Regions from separate parts of the Shewanella sp. MF08487 genome, predicted to be linked through region 1. Evidence: predicted binding sites of a transcription regulator. Region 1 holds the regulator's gene; each other region holds the start of a gene.

Region 1 (7,856 bases):
GGTTTTGCATCAGCGCTGAGCCAGCCAGCTTTTTATTCACTTTTTTTGCGGGGCAACCCATATTGATATCAATGATGTGAGCGCCTTGTTCAACATTGAACAACGCAGCTTGCGCCATTAAATCAGGATCGGCTCCGGCTATTTGCACTGAGCGAATACCTTCTTCACCAGAATGCGTCATGCGCTGGCGGCTTTTATCCGTATCCCAAACATCGGGATTGGATGAAAGCATCTCAGAAACCGCTAAGGCAGCGCCATAACGAAGACAAAGATTACGAAAGGCTTGGTCGGTGACACCTGCCATTGGTGCCACGATCAGCTGATTTTTCAGTTGATAGGGTCCAATCTGCATTTTATGTTTCACCTTGCTCTTCAAAGGGGCGCTATAGTAGCCCTTTTTGTTGGCGATGCAAAGGTCAATAAATGACCTAGAGGCAATTTTATTTCTTGACATTTAATCGTCAAGAAGTCAGAGGCTATATTGTGGGAAGTCAACGGTGGCGCACGTTGCGCCACCCTTTAGCGCTATTTGCGCGTGCCTGTCAAGCGACTCCAATCTTCTTTGTGAGCCGCTTCGTCCATATCGAACCATTGGCTATAAAAGTCAGAGACTTCTTGGGCTTGTTCTTTTAGCAGACCAGAAAGGGCCAATTTACCACCACTTTTAACGCGTTCGGCGATTAAAGGCGCCAATTCGCGCAGTGGGCCTGCCAGTATGTTCGCGACTAGCACATCGGCCTTAAGATCAGCGGGCTGATCTTCTGGTAAGTAGAGTGCCAGCTTGTCTGCGACATCATTACGCTCAGCATTGGCGCGTGAGGCGTCAATGGCTTGATAGTCGATATCAATACCGGTAACTTTTTTCGCGCCCAGTTTTAGTGCCGCTACGGCTAAAATGCCAGAGCCACAGCCAAAATCGATGACTTCTTCATCACGTAAATCTAAGCTATCTAACCACTCTAAACACAGTGCCGTAGTGGGGTGTGTGCCAGTGCCAAAGGCAAGACCGGGATCGAGGATCACATTTACTGCGGTTGGATCAGGGATTTCGCGCCAGCTTGGGCAGATCCATAAACGTGTGCCGAAGAGAATAGGGTGGAAGTTATCCATCCATTCGCGTACCCAGTCTTTATCTTCGATTTGCTCTACCTTGTGGCTGAAGTTTTCACCGAGGAAAGGTAAGGTTTTTAGCATGGCTATGGTTGGTGTTAGGTCAGTTTCTGCATCGAATAACGCCACAACCACGGTATCACGCCATAGCGGGGTTTCACCCAGTTTAGGTTCAAAAATCGGTGTGTCTTTACCATCTTCAAAGGTAATAGAGACTGAGCCGGCTTCCATCAGTAAATCACTAATGGTTTCAGCATCATCGCTATTGGTATTTACACGGAGTTGGATCCAAGGCATGGGGCATCCTGTGGCTAAGGGTTCAAAATATTACGCTATTGTATACGCAAACTTGCTTAAAATGCAGAGCCCAGCCGCAATTTAACCTATGTTAGGCAAGGCTATAGACCGCTCCAGCATCGGATACGTGAGCGAGAGTGAGACATTTTTACTTACGTTTAACTTGAGTTTAAGTGCTATTGCTTGATGATATTTTTGCTCAGCCTTGTTACTTTAATCCTCTTATTTAGGAGGTGTTATGTTAAAAATAATAAATTCAATTTATACCCTCGTTATCGTGGCAACAGCGGTATCATCTTCAGGAGTAATGGCCATGGATAGGATTACGGGTAAAGCATTTGCAACCCGATCAGAAGTGTATGCCACACATGGAATGGCGGCGACGAGCCAGCCATTAGCGACTCAAGTGGCGATTGATATACTCAAGCAAGGTGGCAGCGCGGTAGATGCTGCGATTGCAGCTAATGCCATGTTAGGCTTGGTTGAGCCCACAGGCTCGGGTGTAGGTGGTGACTTATTTGCCATCGTTTGGAGTGCGAAAGATAAACGTCTTTATGGTCTTAATGCTTCAGGTCGTAGCCCCAAATCATTGAGCTTAGAAAAGCTTAAATCCCTCGGGCTCGACTATTTACCGCCACTTGGCCCTTTGCCTGTGTCGGTTCCCGGTGCGGTTGATGGTTGGTATGAGTTGCATAATAAGTTTGGTAAATTACCTATGGCGGATAATCTTGCCCCCGCGATTGGTTACGCCCGCAATGGTTTTCCGGTATCAGAGCTCATTGCTTATTATCTTGATAGCAGTGCTAAAAAGCTGGCTAAATTCCCAGGATTTAAAGAAACCTATATGCCAACGGGTAAGATGCCAGCGGTAGGTGAAATCTTTAAAAATCCCGCGTTAGCAAACACCTATGAGAAAATTGCTAAGGGTGGGCGTGATGCATTTTATAAAGGTGATATCGCTAAAAGTATTGATAAATATATGGCGTCACAAGGGGGCTATTTAAGCTATGAAGATTTAGCCAGTCACACCAGTGAATGGGTTGAGCCTGTTTCGGTTAATTATCGTGGTTATGATGTGTGGGAATTACCCCCCAATGGACAAGGTATTGCCGCCCTGCAAATTTTAAAAACCATGGAACCCTTTGATGTCGCTGCTATGGGCTTTAACAGCCCTGAATATGTGCACTTATTTGTAGAGGCTAAAAAACTGGCTTTTGCCGACAGAGCTAAATTCTATGCTGATATGGCCTTTAATAGAGTCCCTGTTACCGAGTTGATATCACAACACTACAACTATGAGCGAGCTAAATTAATCGACACGAATAAAGCCGCCAAAAGTGTTGATGCAGGTAATCCAGCCCTACAGCACGGAGATACGGTTTACCTCACCACGGCAGATAAAGACGGCAATATGGTGTCACTTATCCAGAGTAATTACCGCGGTATGGGCTCGGGAATGACGCCAGCCGACCTTGGTTTTGTACTGCAAGACCGTGGGCAAATGTTTGATTTAACCGAGGGGCGGTTCAATACCTATGCGCCAGGTAAGCGACCTTTTCAAACGATTATTCCCGCGTTTGTGACTAAAGCAGGTAAGCCTTGGCTTAGTTTTGGGGTTATGGGCGGTGCAACGCAGCCACAAATGCATGCACAAATTTTAATAAATCTCATTGATTTTAAAATGAACCTACAAGAAGCGGGCGATGCGCCTCGGATTTTGCATACTGGTTCTACTGAGCCTACCGGTGAGGTGATGACCGATGGCGGTTATGTGAGCCTAGAGTCAGGCTTTCCTGTTGAAACGCGCCGTGAACTCATTAAAAAAGGGCATGTATTGCGTGATACTTTAGGGGATTTCGGTGGTTATCAAGCGATTGGCTTTAATGCAGAAACCGGTGTTTACCGCGGCGCATCCGAGAGTCGTAAAGATGGTCATGCTGCAGGATATTAGTTTAAATAAATATCATGGCGTTAGTGAGCTTTGCTTGCTGTATTGGGGTAGACTCGCTAGCGAAATTTATGCGCTGCATCATTTTTCAATGAGCTTGAGCACAACAACGCTTAGTTATGAGCATTATCATTAATAAACTCGAGTAAAGTGTGCGTTAGTTAATGTCATTTTTAGGGAAAGTTGCGGATAATATTACCGAAAATGAATTTAGAACAAGGTCACAACCAAATGGATATTCAAAATATGCCGCGTGAACAGTTAGGTGTGTGTGCAGAGGGAAACTTACATAGTATCTACTTGATGTTTAATGCAAATGATAATGTGGAGTCGCAGTTACGTCCCTGCCTTGCCAACGTAGCGCAGTATATTTACGAACTGACAGATCAGTATTCTGACAGTGCATTTAATGGTTTTGTCGGTATCGGCGCTAATTACTGGGATAGCCTCTATACCGATGCCCGCCCTAAAATGTTAAGGCCTTTTCCTGCGATACAAGCTGGGAGTCTTGATGCACCTGCAATCGAATATGATTTGTATGTACATATTCGCTGTGACCGTTACGATATTCTGCATTTAGTCGCCAATGAAATTAGCCAAATGTTTGAAGATTTGGTGGAATTAGTGGACGAAGAACGCGGCTTTAGATTTATGGATAGTCGCGATCTGACAGGTTTTGTCGATGGTACTGAAAACCCAAAGGGACGCCATCGTCAAGAAGTCACACTGGTGGGTGATGAGGATGCTGGATTTAAGGGCGGCAGTTATGTTCACGTACAAAAATATGCCCATAACTTAAGTAAGTGGAACCGCTTACCGATTAAAAAACAAGAAGATATATTCGCGCGCACTAAACAAGATAATATCGAATATGAATCCAAGGATAAGCCACTCACCAGCCATATAAAACGGGTGAATCTTAAAGATGCTGACGGAAACTCAATGGAAATCCTACGTCAGAGCATGCCCTACGGATCGCTTAAAGAGCAGGGGTTGATGTTTATTGCTTGCTGTCGTACACCCGAACATTTTGAAAAAATGCTACACAGTATGATATTTGGTGATGGCGAAGGTAATCATGATCATTTAATGCATTTTACTAAGGCATTAACGGGTTCATCTTTCTTCGTACCCGCTTTAGATTTCATGCTGCAGTTCGATGAGTAAATTGTTGTGACTGACCAAGTTGAGTTGTAAGAGTTACATTTTGATAAAGCACTTAATGCCAAGGCATTAAGTGCTTTATTTATTCGGCATAATTGAATAAAGATTTGATGGTTTCTAAGGTGTCGGCGATATCTTGGATGCTTGATGGGCAAATAAAAATCGTATCATCACCTGCAATCGTTCCCAAAATCCCTTCTGGCTTACCGATAGAATCCAATAAGCGGGCAATCAGTTGTGCTGCGCCAGGGCTGGTTCGCACTACAATCATGGCTTGGTTATGGTCAACATCCAGCACTAAGTTTTTTAATGGGCTGCCTGCGGTTGGCACGCCTAATTCGGCGGGTAAGCAATACACCATCTCTTGTTTAGCGTTGCGAGTCCGAACGGCGCCGAACTTGCTGAGCATGCGTGATACTTTTGATTGGTTAATATTACCAAAGCCTTCAGCTTGCAAGGCGATGACGATTTCACTTTGAGAGCCAAAGCGCTCTTCTTTTAAAATCGACTTAAAAACTCTAACAAGGTCATCCTGATTCTTGGTCGTCTGCATAATATTATTATTCTTTATTCAAAAAAACAGGCCCATTTTGAATATTTTTAAACAAATTGTCAACATACAATCAAATTGGCTGAATAAACATTCACTAAGCAGTAGACTCAGTGTCATTATCATCGGCTTAAAATGTGCAATCGAGTCATTGTTCTTTTGTGAGCTATCAGTTATTTCGAAATTCTTTTGTTCCACGACTAAGGGATAATTGAAATTGTTGCGACATTCCAGTAATGTGACGCACACGCAAATTAGATCCATGTCACACATATCCGAGAAATAACGGAGTTCATTATGAAAGTTGCTGTACTTGGTGCTGCTGGCGGTATCGGCCAGGCTCTTGCCTTACTGTTAAAAACTCAACTGCCTGCGGGCTCAAAGCTGTCTCTATATGATATCGCACCGGTTACTCCGGGTGTTGCGGTTGACTTGAGCCACATCCCGACTGCTGTTGAAATCAAAGGTTTTGCCGGTGAAGATCCAACGCCTGCGCTGGTAGATGCAGACGTAGTACTGATTTCTGCTGGTGTTGCGCGTAAACCAGGCATGGATCGTTCTGATCTGTTTAACATCAACGCTGGTATCGTGCGTAACCTGATGGAAAAAGTGGCTGCGACTTGTCCTACTGCTTTAGTCGGTATTATCACCAACCCAGTTAACACCACTGTGGCTATTGCAGCCGAAGTGATGAAAAAAGCCGGTGTTTACGATAAAAACCGTCTATTCGGTATTACCACACTGGACGTGATCCGCTCTGAAACCTTTATTGCCGAATTAAAAGGTTTAAACGTTGCTGATGTTAAAGTGAATGTGATCGGCGGCCATAGCGGCGTGACCATTCTGCCATTGCTGTCTCAAGTTGAAGGCGTGACTTTCACTGATGAAGAAGTGGCAACTATGACAACTCGCATTCAAAACGCGGGTACAGAAGTGGTTGAAGCTAAAGCCGGTGGCGGCAGCGCGACATTGTCTATGGGTCAAGCGGCTTGCCGTTTCGGTCTGTCTTTGGTTCGTGGTCTGCAAGGTGAAGCTAACATTGTTGAATGTGCTTACGTTGACGGCGGCAGTGAACACGCCCAGTTCTTCGCACAACCTGTATTGTTAGGCAAAAACGGTATTGAAAAAGTACTGCCTTACGGTGAAGTGAGTGCATTTGAAGCTAACGCCCGTGATTCTATGTTAGATACGCTGAAAAGCGATATCAAACTAGGCGTTGATTTCGTTAAATAATTATTCGAGTAATCTTTTAGATTATAACGAGTTAAAAACGGAGCCCTTGAGCTCCGTTTTTTTATGCCTACGTTTTACGCTTCTTAAACCTAAAGCTAAATCAGCGGCGCTTAGTGGGTAATTGGCAATTATCGTCGCAACGAGCTTTACCAGTCAGTAAATAAGAAATGCGATATCGGTTTTTAGCAAAGCGTAGGTAAATCCAATCGGCAGCGGGCTTAATAATGGGTAAACGTAATAATTGTATCCAAGAGCGGGTTCCCGTGAGTGCCCACGCTTTGCAGGTAACATCTAAGCCGAGTAATACTTCGCCCGATGCGGTTTCTCCATGGAGAATAGTATTGGCGTAGTCTCTATCTATATGGCTGAAACGCTCGCTAAAGTCGGGTGCATTTAAATCCTCTAGCGCAATGACATTATTGGGATCGCGCGCTTTCAGTTGACGCATTTCGGCGCTACACAATGGGCAGTTTCCATCATAAAAAATTCGTAGTTCCATCGAATATCACCTCTGATGACTTAATCTCAATGCTTGAGCTTATCCTATACGCAGCAGCAATCATTTTAGATCGCAGTTGCTGCGAGATTGAAGCTGGTTTAGCTGTGTGCACTGGCCTTTCTGTTAGGTTAAACCTAAAAAAGTGCGCTAGGATTTTGGGTGTTGATTCGTTTTGCTTGAGTCTTAGGTGTATTTACCATTCAATGAATCATAAACGAGCCATAATCGCTTTAAAAATAATAGGATTAGTATGACATCTCCCATCATCATCACTGGCGTAGGTAAGCGTATTGGTTACGCCTTAGCCAAACATTTTCTCGCCCAAGGCCTGAGTGTGATTGGTACCTATCGTAGCCACTATCCGAGTATTGATGAGCTAAAGACTTTAGGCGCGACTTTGTATCCCTGTGATTTTTACGATGATATCCAAGTGCAATCCTTAATCGATGAGCTCGCTAAGCTGCCTCAAATTCGCGCTATTATTCACAATGCGTCCGATTGGCTGCCTGATCCTGTGATTATAAGGAATGAGCCTGCAAAAAGCGCCACTTTTGCGCCGAGCGAAGTGTTGCAGCGGATGATGCAAGTGCATGTGAGCGTGCCCTATCAATTAAACTTGGCCTTAGAAGCGCCGCTACGCGCTGGAGCGGATGGTAATATTGGTGCGAGTGATATTATCCATATTACCGATTATGTGGCCGAGAAGGGCAGTCAGAAGCATATTGCCTACGCTGCCAGTAAAGCTGCGCTGCACAATATGACATTATCCTTTGCTGCTAAATTTGCCCCCGAGGTGAAAGTCAATTCCATCGCCCCAGCGATGATTTTATTTAATGCAGAAGATGATGCTGCCTATCAACAAAAAACCTTAGCTAAAGCGTTACTACCAAAAGAGGCGGGCAATGAGGAAATTATCGATTTAGTGCAATATTTACTGAATAGTCGCTACGTTACGGGTCGTTGCCATAATGTCGATGGCGGTCGCCAGTTAAAGTAGTGCTTTGATGATTAAATCAAAATCGTTTAGAACGTCAGCACGCGGCTTGGGGTGATGA
Region 2 (7,856 bases), on a different contig from region 1:
CATGTCGATACTAAGCGTGTCGGGACTTATGGTGGCTCTTACGGTGGATTCTTAACCTTTATGTCATTGTTCACTGCACCTGATTTGTTCCAAGCAGGAGCCGCATTGCGTCCTGTGGCAGACTGGGCACATTATAATGCGCCTTATACCTCCAACATCTTAAATACGCCTGATGTTGATCCTATCGCCTATGAGCGCAGCTCTCCGATTGAGCATGCCCAAGGATTAACGAAACCACTGCTTATTATGAGTGGCGTTATGGACGACAACGTTTTCTTCCAAGACAGCGTGCGTATGGTGCAGCATTTGATCGAACTGGAAAAACCGACCTTTGAAACGGCGATTTATCCTGTCGAGCCCCATGGTTTCCGTCAGCCTTCTAGCTGGTTAGACGAATACCGCCGCATCTATAAGTTATTCGAACAAGAACTCAAATAACTCAGCTCAACTTCCTGTAAAGGCCTCTATATGAGGCCTTTTGATTGGGCAACTGAGTAGGAAATATCCGATATAACACTATGTTTGTGTTCTACGACTTTGCGTTATTGCTAAGATTAAGTGTATGTGCTGAAATTGTAATGATTTTGAGAGTTTGATTGTGTTGACGTCACTCGGGCATTAGCGATATAGGAAAGATTTATAGTGGCGATTTCGGTTGCGGGCGGTGTAAGACCCGGCAAAATTATAGAGATAGAGCACAGACTCTATCAGCAATTGATTCTCGGAAAGCATAAAGCGAGCCCGACTCTTTTGGATGACCTCGACCTTGAATTAGAGGCCGATGCAAATAAATTAGATGTTGAGCGCGAAGCGATTTTGGCGCGTTTGATGAAACAAATTAAAGCCAAAGAAGTGTTCGAAGCCGTGTCGAGCCAGCTGCATGAAACGGTCAATAACGCCATCGAGCATCAACTCGCGTCCCCCGAACTGGTTCTGGCTAAGTCAGAGATCAATGAATCGCAAATTTTGTTGCTGGAATTACTGCTGGCAAAAAATCTTGATGCGACGCGATTAAGACCGCTGATCAGTAACGTAAGTTGGTTGTGCCGCGATTTAACCAACATGGTCAACAGCCCGTCTTTTCGTGCGCGCCGCCCCCAGAGTTCTGACGTACGTGTCACCGATATTAAATTAGTGATGAATTTCATCGGTATCGAAAACCTGCGTAGTATCATTCCGTATTTTTGTTTACGTAATTGGCTGCCGAGTGCTAATGCTAAATTGTTATGGACTACCCGTAAATTATGGCGCTACAGCATAGTCAGTGGCATTGCGGCAAATACATTAGCGCAGCTTCATAATACTGATTCTGCATTGGTGTACAGTAGTGCTTTGCTTAATCAATTAGGGACGTCTGTTGTTCTGAGTTTAAGTGCGCGATTATTTGATCACACATGGGGCACTTGGATACGGGAGGCGAGTCTTTGCCGTGACAAGGAGGTACATGATGCGGTTATCGCCACAGAGTTTCCCGCCAAAGCTGTGTATGAACAAGTGCTAAATCATGGGCATAAACTTAACTGGCAGTTATTAGAGTTACTTAAGTTTGAAACGAGTCCGTTAACATTGTTATTGAAGGAGCTAGATCAAACCTTAACTTATCGAGAATTATCACCTCAGGCCGCAATCGTCGCACGGGCGAACTGTTATGCGAAGGTAGTATTACTTGAAGAAATGCGCCAAATCGACCCACAAGAAAGACGCTTAATGTTTGATTATTATCAATTAACAGAGCAAGAAGTGTTACGTTTGAAAGCGCAAAATTATCGACGTTTAGATCTGCTGTAATGGCCAATTTATCATGAGTTAGATAGCCGCTTGCGGCCTATAATAGGGCACATGAATCAATATGATTTTGCATTGCCTCATGTCAGCAAACGGTATTTTTGCCTATTAACTTGGGTGAAAATTATCGGCTTATCATCCCGATAATGACTTACCTTGAAATTCGATAACCTCCACAAGCCCCATCACTCACATTGACTGTAAATAACGCCATTTATGCAACATTTATTGCGAGTGATTTGTCATTATTTTAACCTCACTTAGCTGAGCGGCTGTTGGTTTACGGGTAGCAGATACGAGATGTGAAAATAGTACGTTTCTAAGCTCGCACTAAGCCAAATAAGCGGCTTAGAAGACAAGCCATTAGGACGTTTACCCTTAAACATGCGCAGTGTATTTCCTCTGGATGATGATTAGTAGAAGTCATTGAGGTTAGAGTGAAAAATAGCCACTTTGTACTTTCAGGCTTGATTAGTTAACATGCTGTAGTTATTCATATTCAGTGAATAACTAGTAAAACGATGGGTAAATAACTTTTTTTATGACTAATTATGCTAAGAGTCACGGGATTAAGTGCTTGTATAGTTCTTAAATCGCAATCTTTATGCAGTTTGAGCCAAAGTTATAGGATAGGTGTTTGTGAAAAACTGGTGTTTTGATCACATTTTCGCTAATAATGGTCATTAATAGATACAAGTCATCCCAGTATCACTAACTCTAGATAAAGATACGCATGGGACTCTGATGGTGCTCGTTGCCATTAAATAAATACAAAGGATGAAGAAATGAGCGTGAATATAAAGCTAGACCGTGCCCAGTTTGATGCAGTTATGGTACCTAATTATGCGCCAGCAGCCGTGATCCCTGTACGTGGTGAAGGTAGCCGAGTGTGGGACCAAGAGGGTAACGAGTTTATCGATTTTGCTGGCGGTATTGCGGTAAATTGCTTAGGTCACTGTCATCCAGCCCTTGTTAATGCCCTTAAAACACAAGGCGAAAAGTTATGGCATCTGTCAAACGTAATGACGAATGAGCCTGCCTTAGAATTAGCGACTAAATTAGTCAACAGCACGTTTGCCGACAAAGTGTATTTTGCCAACTCTGGCGCCGAAGCCAACGAAGCCGCATTGAAACTTGCCCGTCGTTACGCCTTAGAAAAGCACGGCGTTGAGAAAGACGAAATCATTGCGTTTGATAAAGCCTTCCACGGCCGTACATTCTTCACCGTGAGCGTCGGTGGGCAAGCTGCCTATTCCGATGGTTTTGGTCCTAAGCCGCAGAGCATTACTCACCTGCCATTTAACGATGTTGCCGCCTTAGAAGCCGCAGTAACGGATAAGACTTGCGCCATCATGCTTGAGCCACTGCAAGGCGAGGGCGGTATTATCGATGCCGATCCTGCATTCTTGAAAGCCGTGCGTGAACTGGCTAACAAGCACAATGCGCTAGTGATTTTTGATGAAGTGCAAACGGGTGTGGGTCGTACTGGCGAACTGTACGCTTACATGGGTACTGAAATCGTGCCTGACATTTTAACCACAGCTAAAGCACTCGGCGGTGGTTTCCCTATCGCAGCTATGCTGACAACGGCTGAGATTGCTGAACATTTAAAAGTGGGTACTCACGGTTCTACCTACGGTGGTAACCCATTAGCCTGCGCTATCGGCAATGCGGTATTAGATGTGGTAAACACGCCAGAAGTGTTAGACGGCGTTAAACATCGCGAGCAGTTATTGCGTGATGGTTTAAATAAAATCAATGAAAAATATCATGTATTTTCAGAAGTGCGCGGTAAAGGTTTACTCCTAGGTGCTGTACTTAATGAACAATATCAAGGTCGTTCACGCGACTTCTTGGTAGCCTCTGTCGCTGAAGGCTTAATGAGCCTGATGGCGGGTGCTAACGTGGTGCGTTTTGCTCCTTCTCTGGTGATCCCTGAGGCAGATATTGCTGAAGGTCTAGCTCGTTTTGAACGTGCTGTGGCGAGCATAGCTGCCGCCTAAATGACCAAAGGAGTGCTGAATTTATTCGCACTCCTTTTTTGTCAGGGAATACTTACCTGCATCACTGCCTGTCTTTTTGAAGAGAGGTGCCTTGATGCACGGTAAGCCAAAGTGAGGAGACACTAAGATGTTAATCATACGTCCTATTCAGGCTGGCGATTTTGAAGCTTTATATCAAATTGCCGAAGAGTCTGGTCATGGTTTTACGTCATTACCTGTGAATGCGGATCTGCTCAGACATAAAATTGCGCGAGCAGAAGCCTCATTCGTCAAAGCCGTAGAGACTCCCTTCGATGAAGGTTATCTGATGGTGCTGGAAGATACCGATATCCGTGAAGTGGTGGGAACGTGCGCCATCGAAGCGGCGGTGGGAATGGAAGATGCGTTCTACCATTATCGACTCGGTACCGAAGTCTATCATTCTGAACAAATTGATGTGCGTAACGAGGTCGAAACCCTCACCCTTTGCCATGACTACACTGGCGCTGCTGAGATGTGCACGCTGTTTTTGCGTGAAGCATATCGCAAGGGCAACAATGGCCGCATGTTATCCCGCAGTCGCTTTCTGTTTTTAGCTCAACATGCGAAGCGTTTTGGCGAAACTGTGATTGCCGAAATGCGCGGTGTGAGCGATGCCGATGGTCATTCACCTTTTTATGGTTGGTTGCAAAAACACTTTTTGGGCATAGATTTTATTCAGGCGGATTATCTTTCTGGTTTGGGTAAAAAGGCATTTATGGCCGAGATGATGCCACGAAATCCGGTCTACGTTTGTCTATTGCCGGAAGAAGCACAGAAAGTGATTGGCGAAGTGCATACCAATACCCGTCCCGCATTAAGTTTGCTGCAGGCCGAAGGCTTTCGATGCCGCGGTTATGTGGATATTTTTGATGGTGGTCCAACGGTGGAGTGTCGTTTATCGGACATTCGCGGCGTGCGTGAAAGTCGTTTATTGACCGTCGATATTGGTGACATGGTCGAAGCCGACACTCAATTTATTATCTCAAATACCCAATTAGCCAATTACCGAGCGACGTCTGCCGCACTGGCTGTGGACGACAAATCCGAACACATCATTATCAGCCCTGAGCTGGCAGCGGGTTTGTTGCTCGCAAAAGGCGATCAAATCCGTATTTTGGCAATGTAGGAATAACAAATGACACATTATATTCAAGGTCAGTGGCATGCTGGCAAAGGTCATGACGTGGCCTCAATTAACCCTGCCAATGCTCAAACTATTTGGACAGGTAAAACTGCAACAGCAGAACAAGTTAACGCCGCAGTTGATGCCGCGCGCGCCGCGCAGTTTGATTGGTTTATGTTAGGTTTCGATGCCCGCTTAGCCATAGTCGAAGCGTATCGCAGCCAACTTGAAGCCAACAAAGCGGAATTGGCTGAAACGATTGCCCAAGAAACCGGTAAACCTCAGTGGGAAACCGCGACCGAAGTCGGCGCCATGATAGGCAAAATTGCTTTATCGGCTGCGGCTTACAATAAACGTACGGGCACTGAAGCCAACGATACGCCAGCGGGACGCGCGGTTATCCGTCACAAACCCCACGGTGTTGTGGCGGTGTTCGGTCCTTACAACTTCCCTGGTCATTTGCCGAACGGCCACATAGTGCCTGCGCTGTTGGCGGGGAATACTGTGATTTTTAAACCTTCTGAATTGACGCCTAAAGTTGCTGAGTTGATGGTCAGCCTATGGGATAAAGCGGGTCTGCCTGCTGGCGTGCTTAACTTAGTCCAAGGTGAAGTGGATACGGGTAAAGCACTGGCTTCTCACCCGCAGCTCGATGGTCTGTTCTTTACTGGCAGTTCACGCACAGGTCATTTTTTACATCAACAATATGCGGGTCATCCGGGCAAGATTTTAGCACTTGAGATGGGGGGTAATAACCCACTGATCATCAAAGGTGTGCAGGATATTAAGGCCGCAGTGCACGATATTTTGCAGTCGGCTTATATCTCATCTGGCCAACGTTGTACTTGTGCGCGCCGTCTATATGTAGAGCAAGGCGAGCAGGGCGATGCCTTGATTGCCATGTTAGCAGCTGCGATCAAACAGATTAAAGTTGGCCCTTGGAACGCGCAGCCACAACCTTTTATGGGCTCAATGATTTCTGAAACTGCCGCCAAAGGTATGGTTGCGGCGCAGACAAATCTGCAGAATTTGGGTGGCGTATCGTTAGTCGAGTTAACCCATTTAGAAGCGGGTACGGGCTTAGTCTCTCCTGGCCTTATCGATGTGACGGCTATCGATGTCTTGCCAGATGAAGAATACTTCGGACCTCTGCTACAGCTAGTGCGTTATAGCGATTTCGATCAAGCGATTAAACTGGCTAACCAAACGCGTTATGGTTTGTCTGCGGGTTTACTGGCCGATAGTCGTGAAGATTATGACTATTTCCTTGCGCGCATTCGTGCAGGGATTGTTAACTGGAACAAACAAATCACTGGCGCATCGGGCGCGGCACCTTTTGGTGGCGTAGGTGCATCGGGTAACCACAGAGCGAGCGCTTTCTATGCCGCCGATTACTGTGCTTATCCCGTCGCTTCGGTCGAGGCCGATGCAGTGAGCTTACCTGCGACATTAAGCCCAGGTTTGAGCTTGTAAGCGGGTAGAGATTTGACTTTTATGTGGTAAAGAGTACGTGGTAAAGAGGAGGAAGGACGAATGTTCTTCCTTTTTAATAACAAGCAGTAACGTGACTTGAGCTTCTACTGTGGGTATGTATGACGCTGCAACAGTGGCATTTAGGTCGTTACATTTAGTGTTCGCGGCAAAATAACAGCAATAACCGCAGCACAATAAAAGGAGTTTTTATGCATACCGACATCAACGCGTTATTTGCCGCCCTGTGGCAAGACTATATTCAAATGACCCCTTCGGCGGCAAAAGTGCACGCGCTGCTGGGTCATGGTAAGCCAATCATCAACGATCATATTGCCCTGCGTACTTTTAACATCGCTAAGGTGAATTTGGCCGTGCTTGCTAAGCATTTCACTTCGTTAGGTTATGTACCTTGTGGTGATTATAAGTTTGAACAGAAAAAACTGATCGCTAAGCATTTTGAACATCCAGACTCGACTCAGCCTAAAGTGTTTATCTCTGAGCTATTAGTTGAAGAATTTAGCCCAGCGCTACAAGAGACCATTCAAGGCTTAATCGCCCAAGTAGATGCTGCCGCGACCACGGCGGACAACTTTATTTACTCGGGTCGCCATTGGTCTTTAGATGCTAAAACCTATCAGGACTTATTAACTGAGAGCGAATATGCGGCTTGGGTAGCGGCTTTTGGCTATCGCGCTAACCATTTCACTGTGTCTATCAATCACCTCGACGGTTTTGAAACCTTAGAGTCAGTGAACAATGCCCTGAAGCAAGCGGGCTTTGTGCTCAATAGTTCAGGTGGCGAGATCAAAGGTTCGCCAGAAGTGTTATTAGAGCAATCGTCGACTATGGCAGATAAGATTGGCCTTGAATTCACCGATGCAACAGTGGAAATCCCAAGCTGTTTCTATGAGTTTGCGCTACGTTATCCTATGGCCAATGGTGAGCTCTACACAGGCTTTGTGGCAGCGTCTGCCGACAAGATTTTTGAAAGCACTAATGTGAATAAAGCCTAACGTCAACAGACATTAAGCATAAAAAACGCCATCAATTCGATGGCGTTTTTTATGTTTTAAAAAGGTGCTGTAAGCCAAATAGCTTAAATGATGTTAGCTAAAGCTCAGTTCAATTTTCAGTCCACCTAAGCGAGCGCTGTGGCTGAACTTGAGATCAATCTCATATTGCTCGGCAATTTCCTTTACTATCGATAGCCCTAAGCCATGGCCGATTACTGACTCATCTAGCCTAGTGCCCCGTTGGGTGAGCTTATCTAGCTCATCATTGGCAACTCCTGGGCCGTCATCATCGATACAAAGGCTGAGCCGATCCTGCTGGCGTGATAGTTGAATACTCACTCTGCTCTTAGCCCACTTAAAGGCGTTATCGAGTAGGTTACCCAGTAGCTCCATACCATCTTCTCTGTGGATGGGTAAGCGTAAAATAGTTGCGTCAAG
Region 3 (7,856 bases), on a different contig from region 1:
GAAACCATTTGCCGTCAATACAGCAAAGGGCTGCTCGCGCAAACCCAAGAACAGCAGCCACTATTACGCTTAAATGGTATTCAAACTCAATCGGCAGCCTGTTTAGATTTACGTAGTGAACTCGCCGCCATGACGCAAATGGGAGTAGATGTATTTCGAGTATCGCCCAGTGGCATGGAGTGCATTGCCAAAGCCAGTGCCTTAGTCGATAGCATTAACACGCCATCAGCGCTTCAGTCTAATACAGTGCCGTTAAGTGCAGAACAATGTAATGGCTATTGGTTTGGAGAGGCAGGATTAACCATGCACCTCAGTGAATAAACCATGTATCCAGTAAAAAATCATGCCGCTATCAAAGGACAATATTGAAGTAATGGATACGCTAAACAGGCTATTAGCGCAAAGTTGCTGATCGTATAGAGTATAAATAGAAGAGAGAGGCAGGGTTACGATCTAAGCTTGGTCCTTAACTGACTGAACAATAATACGCTTGTCCAAGTTAATAAACTCCCCAGCCCTATCCATTCTAATAGGGCTGGCCACCACAATCGTGGACGAGGTAACTGCATCACCATCTCTTGATAAAATGGTCTATCACCCTCGGTTAAACCTAACTGTAATTGCGGTGCGTATAAAAATGTCATCATACTGCACAATACGATCAGAGCCAGTAACCCTGTCCAACGGCTAAACTGAGACTGACCAAAACAAATTAAACTTAAGTGTAAAAATGCACTTAAGCTCCCTAAGTAAAAAAACCATTTCAGCCCCAAAACATGTAAGTGGTACACGTTTACCGGAAATAATCCCATACATGCCAGAGCCAAAAACGTTAATGCCAAACAAATAAAGAAGGGCGACTCCCATGGCGAGCTCAAGTGCGGTAAGGAAGATAAGCAATATAAAACCACGCTTAAACTGCCAAAAAACAAGCCACCGTTAAGGATAACAGCCAAAGAGGAATGACCATAAGTGCCTAATTCACTTAAGGTATGATTTAAAAAATTGAAGCCCTGAGATTCCAAACCCGCAAACCCCAAAACCCCAACAATAATCCCGACTAGCAACCCATAAATCCCCATAAACCCAAATTTAATGGCTAATGTTGAGGCGCCTTTTGTCGTCATCTGCTCTACTTTATCAATCATGAATACGGAAGTTAGATAACAATATGACTAAATTACATGTAAATAAGAAGATTTAAAGCGGCGGACATCCTGTTTATGAATAAAAATTTTTACTTTCTTCATTATTAACGACTTTTTAGTCAGGCCATCTAGCGGAAGCGTTGCTTGCAACAACCTATTTATATACATAAAGACTAAAATCTTTTACGCATAAAAATGTACCCTATACGCCAAAGTATGTTGAATATCACGGCAATATCCATAAACCATCCTAAACATGGCCCTTCAACCATAAACATCAGATTAGCAGACAGTAATCGAGCAATAACCCAACAAATACTGCTACTAGGCCATATTACGGGCGTTTTTCTGTTCAAAAAAAGCTGGCACATGGCTTCAATAAAAAAATATAACATCATAAAAGCACTTCGATAACAAGTTGAGTCAAGCCATTGTTTTAAATGACTTATAAACCTCTACACTTAATAATGCTGCACAAATATCATCAACAACTTAAGCAAAATAACTATGCTGTTTTGCTGCTTATATCAAACTAACTAGCGAATCGTTTTACATAGCAAGGCTAAGCGAGTAATCTTCCCCCTTCTCATTTTTGAGTTGAATTTAAATGCATCTAAGTGGACAGTAAAAACCTGCTAGATACGGCTAAAAATTTCAAATTTATCATGTACGACTCGTACTTTAAGGTGTACAAAATTGGCTACTGAAAATAAAAACCGCAATATAAAGACGATACTCACCTTTATCGTCCCTTCGTTGATCGGCCTGTTATTATTTATGACACCTATCAGCTATAACGATGCGATTACTATTCCTATCGCGATCATTTCTAAAGCATTACAAAGCGCATTAAGCGGTGTATTAACCCTGATTGTGACCATTATTGTGGTGGCAATGGCGCTGGCATCTTTACTGTCAAAAGCACTTAAACCCAAGTTTGTGACTCAGAGTCACTTCCTAAATGGCTTACTAAATGTCAGTCCTTTATGGTTGACGGCCCGTATCGTAGGAGCAGTATTTATCGTACTGACGTACTTAGGCTTAGGCCCAGAGGTGATTAACTCATCAAGTACTGGGGCTTTAGTCTTAAACGATTTACTGCCGGTATTGTTTTCGGTATTTATCTTTGCTGGCATGTTACTGCCACTCCTACTTAATTTTGGTCTACTTGAACTATTTGGCACGCTGCTAACTAAAATCATGCGCCCAGTATTTAATCTACCGGGTCGTAGCGCCATCGACTGTATGGCATCCTGGTTAGGTGATGGCAGTGTCGGGATTTTACTAACCAGTAAACAATATGAAGCACGCTTTTATACCCAAAGAGAAGCCGCCGTTATCGGCACGACGTTCTCGGCGGTATCGATTACCTTCAGCTTAGTGGTTATCTCGCAGGTTAAGTTAGAGCACATGTTTGTGCCCTTCTATTTAACCGTATGTTTAGCCGGTTTTGCTGCAGCAGTGATTGTGCCTAAGTTGCCACCACTATCGTGGAAGAAAGACAACTACATCGACGATACGCCACGTACGCCAGATGATGAGCTGATCCCGGCTGGACACAGCGCGTTATCTTGGGGTTTTGATAAAGCCTTAGAGAAAGCGGCCAACGCTGGTGGCATAAAAGCTGTTTTAAATGAAGGGATTAAAAACGTTCTCGATATGGTGTTTGGTATTCTCCCCGTGGTCATGGCCATTGGCACCATGGCGCTGATTATTGCCGAACACACACCTATCTTTAACTATCTCGGCATGCCATTTATTCCATTACTGGAATTACTGCATATTCCAGAAGCCACTGCAGCCTCTAAAACGATCGTCGTCGGTTTTGCGGATATGTTTATTCCGTCAATTCTTGCCAGCTCGATTGAGTCGGATATGACCCGCTTCGTGATTGCAGCTTTATCGGTAACTCAATTGATTTACATGAGTGAAGTCGGCGCACTGCTGATTGGCAGTAAAATCCCAGTAAACTTTGTTGAGCTATTTGTGGTGTTTATTCTACGGACGTTAGTCACACTGCCAGTTATCGCGGGTGTAGCGCATTTACTCTTTTAATGCTCCTAAAATATAAGCTCAATACGTCAAATCAAGGTTAACAGATAGCCGTAAAAACCATTAAAAAGGAGTCCATTCTACTGGGCTCCTTTTTTATGTTTACGTTTCAAGACTCATCATACCCAATGCCTATCGCCTTTGAGGTACATAGCGTACTTATCTATCGACCGCCATTATTTCTAACAAAAACCATCATGACATTATTGAACCCGACACTGAAAGTCGCACGGCTACTGAATAGACTCATAATTTGGAGTAATGAACATTAAGTTAATAGTTTGTAATGGGGTTAGCTTATTAACTAGCACTCTGTTATAAGTAGCTGTAATGAAGCGAATTAAATCAATCAGCCTTAGGGCGGATAAGTCATGGAGGGGAGTATTATGTCGATTGTTGTCGCCGATATTATGAGCACCCGCATCGTCACGATAGAAATGGACGATCGCCTCAATGTGGTAAAAGATATATTCGAACAGGCAAATTTCCATCATTTATTAGTGGTTGATAATAGTAAACTGGAAGGTGTACTTTCAGAGCGAGATTTATTACGTGCCATTAGCCCACACATTGGCAGTATCGGCGAGACAGTTAAGGACTTAGAAACCTTACAAAAACGTGTACATCAGGTAATGACCCGTAACCCTATCACTGTTGCCCCAACGGTGTGTTTAGACACCGCCGCCCATCTCATTCTGGAGCACAATATTGGCTGCTTACCAGTACTCGATAACGGTCGTTTAGTGGGTATTATTACTTGGAAAGACTTGCTTAGGGCTTATTCAGAACACCTTTTATTGGCAGAAAGCGAATGCTAACCCTGAGTTAGCACTCGCTTTTTAATATGACGTTTAGGTATTTAAATTGCCCAACCACCCATATAAAACACCACTAAACCTAAGGTAATAGCTAACACGCCTACTTTTAGTTTGCGCCACTCACCGCTACAAATACGACCCACCACCAGCGTGATAAAACCCAACATAATACCGGTGACGATATTACAACTTAAAATAATAAATACAGCGCAGGTTAAGCCTGCCATGGCATCGACTTTATCGTTAAAGTCGAGTTTTGCTACATTACTCAGCATCAATAGTCCTACATACATCAACGCTGGCGCTGTCGCATAAGCTGGCACTAAATAGCTTAACGGTGCTAGAAACATCATCAATAAAAACAGTACGCCAACAATCGTCGCCGTTAACCCCGTTTTACCACCCGCAGCAGTACCCGCCGCCGACTCGATATATACCGCCGCCGGTGCGCCGCCAACCAAGCCAGCCACCATGCTGCTAACAGAATCTGAGGTTAAGGCTCTGCCACCGCCGACAATATTGTCATCTTTATCAAGTAGATTTGCTTGCCCTGCCACGGCGCGGATAGTCCCTGTGGCATCAAAAATCGCCGTCATAACTAATGCGAGCACGATAGGCAATACCACAGGATTAAAAGCGCCCATAATATCAAGCTGACCAATCAGGGAATGTTCAGAGGTTAAGTCGGGTAAGGCAAACAAACCTTGGTATTTAACGCTCGGGTCAAACACTAAGCCAAATAGCGACAACACAATAATCACGAGTAAAATCCCACCAGGTACGCCGCGACGCTCTAAACCGATAGTCGCCGCCAAACCTAAAACAGTCGCGATAACAGGTAAGCTATTAATATCACCTAACTTCACCGGTAAACCCGCGCTATTGGCCACAATCAACTGCACGCTATTAGTGGCAATCAAGAGTAAAAACAAGCCAATACCGATACCTGTACCATGGGCTATCCCCTTGGGCAAATTAGCCAGTACCCATTGGCGAATCCCCGTCACACTCACTAATGTGAACATCACCCCCATCAAGAAGATGGCGCCTAATGTGACCGGAATCGACATGCCCTGACCGAGCACTAAACTAAAAGCAGTAAAGGCCGTCAGCGAAATAGCGCAACCAATGGCCATAGGTAAATTAGCCCATAAGCCCATCAGCAATGAACCAAAGGCCGCGATTAAACAGGTAGCAATAAACACGGCGCCAGGATCAAACCCCGCTTGGCCTAGCATGTTTGGCACCACAATGACGGAGTAAACCATCGCCAAAAAAGTGGTCAATCCCGCAATCACTTCTTGGCGAACACTACTGCCACGTTGTTGGATAGAAAAATAACGGTCCAGAAACGAACCAGAGGGTACGGCTGTTGAACTCAATTGCTCAGACATAATAGGGTTATACCTTGTGATCTCTTAAAATAGGGTCGATACCAATTGGCTTAAAATGCAATTGGCGACACGGACTGCGGCAGATTAGAGCCCTAAATCTCAGTAAGACTTAGGTGAGAGATCCATATCATTTTCCTATTATGGGAAAAATCCATGATCTGCAAGCTGTATGCTTTTCGAGAGTTAACCGTAGTTAAGCTAATAAACACAGCCGTTGTTGGCCGCGGATAATACGGGAAAAACCCGAAAAAAGCTAAGGCACAACAGAGACTTTGGTAAATAATTAGCAGTAAAAACAGAACTCTGTTGTTTGAAAAAACAACCTAGATGAAAGTTATCACCAACAATAAATCGTCATTACAAATTTTCATAATCTTTCATATTTTATCAAATCTCGTTCATGCCTACACGCAAGCCTATTCACACCTACACTTTATAGTAACCCTATCAAAAATCGCTTTCGATCGGAGACTATCCCAATGGCAAAGTCCAATATGCAAGCACAAACACCAGAATCATCCACGCGCGGCCGTGAATTAAAAGCGCTTGGGTTCATCATATTCCTACTCTTCCCCGCGCTCACCATCGCTGGGATCGGTTTTTATGGGCTCGTCATTTGGATGATCCAAGCCTTCGGCGGCGTTGTCAGCCACTAATCCAAAGCTATTTAACATGCAGTTACTTTTTTGAGGACGCGATTATGAAGTGGTTAACTAACCTCTGGCGCACACTAAATCAACCCACCAAAGCGCTCACCTTAGGCGCCGTGAGTATCAGCGCTTTTATCATGGGCATTATCTTCTGGGGCGGATTTAACACTGCGCTCGAAGCCACCAACACAGAAGCTTTTTGTATCAGCTGTCATAGTATGGAAAGCAAACCGTACCAAGAGTTACAAGAAACCGTGCATTGGTCGAATCATTCTGGTGTGCGCGCCACCTGCCCCGATTGCCACGTGCCGCATAACTGGAGCCGTAAAATCGCCCGAAAAATGGAAGCCTCCCACGATGTCTGGGGCTGGTTATTTAACACGGTTAACACCCCTGAAAAATTTGAAGCTAAACGTTTAGAAATGGCGAGTCGTGAATGGAAACGTTTTGATAGGGACAATTCCTTAGCCTGTAAAAACTGCCACAACTACAACTCGATGAAATGGGAAACCATGTCACCGCTGGCCCAAAAACAGATGAAACGTGCCGCCGAAATCGACCAAAGCTGTATCGATTGCCACAAAGGTATTGCTCACCATTTACCTGAAATGGGTACTGCTCGAGCGCCAGAACTGATTGCCGAAGTTGGCTCAGGTGTTAGCTCAGTCGAAACCAATCAAAGCTATTACAGTGCTCTGACTAAGCCTTTATTCTTCACTGATAAGGGCGATGTGGAAGCAGGCACACTCAATGTAGCGACTAAAGTCAAAGTGCTTGATACCCAAGGTAAGCGCATCAAAATTAGCATTGAAGGTTGGCGTAAAAAGATTGGTGCTGGCCGCGTGATCTACATGGACTTTGGCGTGAATATTTTGTCTGCACAGTTGACCAAAGATGCCGCTGAAACCGAAGGCGTTATCCAAACCTTTGAAGAAAAAGAAGATCCAATGACAGGCCTAAAATGGCAGCGGGTTGAAGCGCAAATTTGGACCGAGAAAGATTACCTGCTGACCGATCTGCAACCGCTTTGGGGTTATGCCAAAACGACCTTCCGCTCAAGCTGTAGTGTGTGTCATACCCAACCCGATGAAGCGCACTTTGATGCCAATACTTGGCCGGGGATGTTCCAAGGCATGTTGGCCTTTGTGAATATGGATCAAGACACCCAAGCGTTAGTGCAGAAGTATCTGCAGGAACATTCATCTACTTTTGTGAAAAAAGAGCACTAATTCGGGAGTAATACCATGAACAGACGAGATTTTTTAAAAGGCATCGCCTCATCCTCTTTCGTCGCCTTAGGTGGCAGCTCAGTGTTAGCGCCCTTAAATGCCTTAGCCAAAACAGGCATTAATGAAGACGAATGGTTAACTACAGGCTCACACTTTGGCGCCTTTAAAATTAAGCGCAAAAATGGCGTAATTTCCGAGGTAAAACCCTTTGACCTCGACAAGTACCCAACGGACATGATTAACGGTATCCGCGGCATGGTCTATAACCCATCTCGCGTGCGTTACCCTATGGTGCGTTTAGATTTTTTACTCAAGGGCCATAAAAGTAATACTTTGCAACGGGGTGATTTTCGCTTCGTTCGGGTCACATGGGATAAAGCATTAAGACTGTTTAAACATTCACTCGATGAAGTACAAACCAAATATGGTCCATCGGGCCTACATGCGGGGCAAACGGGTTGGCGAGCCACGGGTCAACTGCATTCTTGCACCAGCCATATGCAGCGCGCTGTGGGTATGCACGGCAATTATGTGAAGAAAATTGGCGACTATTCGACTGGCGCTG

What was found. The regulator ArgR, encoded in region 1, controls arginine synthesis, uptake and breakdown. The targets are predictions, from matches to a motif close to ANTGAATANNTATTCANT.
Region 2: a site for ArgR is predicted at 2,326-2,343, ahead of ACRN9H_RS05300 (aspartate aminotransferase family protein). Genes of this name have one in related genera too.
Region 3: a site for ArgR is predicted at 1,745-1,762, ahead of ACRN9H_RS04355 (YjiH family protein). Genes of this name have one in related genera too.

What each region holds. Positions count from the first base shown of each region.
Region 1 is NZ_JBOZPB010000008.1:51,529-59,384, forward strand. It holds gene dusB (tRNA dihydrouridine synthase DusB) at 1-352, opposite strand, end outside; gene prmA (50S ribosomal protein L11 methyltransferase) at 526-1,407, opposite strand; gene ggt (gamma-glutamyltransferase) at 1,646-3,358, shown strand; gene ACRN9H_RS07895 (Dyp-type peroxidase) at 3,587-4,522, shown strand; gene argR (transcriptional regulator ArgR) at 4,602-5,072, opposite strand; gene mdh (malate dehydrogenase) at 5,367-6,302, shown strand; gene ACRN9H_RS07910 (thiol-disulfide oxidoreductase DCC family protein) at 6,403-6,801, opposite strand; gene folM (dihydromonapterin reductase) at 7,052-7,798, shown strand; gene ACRN9H_RS07920 (5-formyltetrahydrofolate cyclo-ligase) at 7,825-7,856, opposite strand, start outside.
Region 2 is NZ_JBOZPB010000005.1:90,070-97,925, reverse strand. It holds gene ACRN9H_RS05310 (S9 family peptidase) at 1-438, shown strand, start outside; gene ACRN9H_RS05305 (HDOD domain-containing protein) at 643-1,788, shown strand; gene ACRN9H_RS05300 (aspartate aminotransferase family protein) at 2,571-3,788, shown strand; gene astA (arginine N-succinyltransferase) at 3,916-4,935, shown strand; gene astD (succinylglutamate-semialdehyde dehydrogenase) at 4,945-6,405, shown strand; gene ACRN9H_RS05285 (DUF1338 domain-containing protein) at 6,615-7,418, shown strand; gene ACRN9H_RS05280 (ATP-binding protein) at 7,512-7,856, opposite strand, start outside.
Region 3 is NZ_JBOZPB010000004.1:123,604-131,459, forward strand. It holds gene ACRN9H_RS04345 (U32 family peptidase) at 1-321, shown strand, start outside; gene ACRN9H_RS04350 (DUF998 domain-containing protein) at 447-1,148, opposite strand; gene ACRN9H_RS04355 (YjiH family protein) at 1,845-3,203, shown strand; gene ACRN9H_RS04360 (CBS domain-containing protein) at 3,587-4,018, shown strand; gene ACRN9H_RS04365 (NCS2 family permease) at 4,060-5,412, opposite strand; gene torE (trimethylamine N-oxide reductase system protein TorE) at 5,892-6,068, shown strand; gene torC (pentaheme c-type cytochrome TorC) at 6,113-7,291, shown strand; gene torA (trimethylamine-N-oxide reductase TorA) at 7,307-7,856, shown strand, end outside.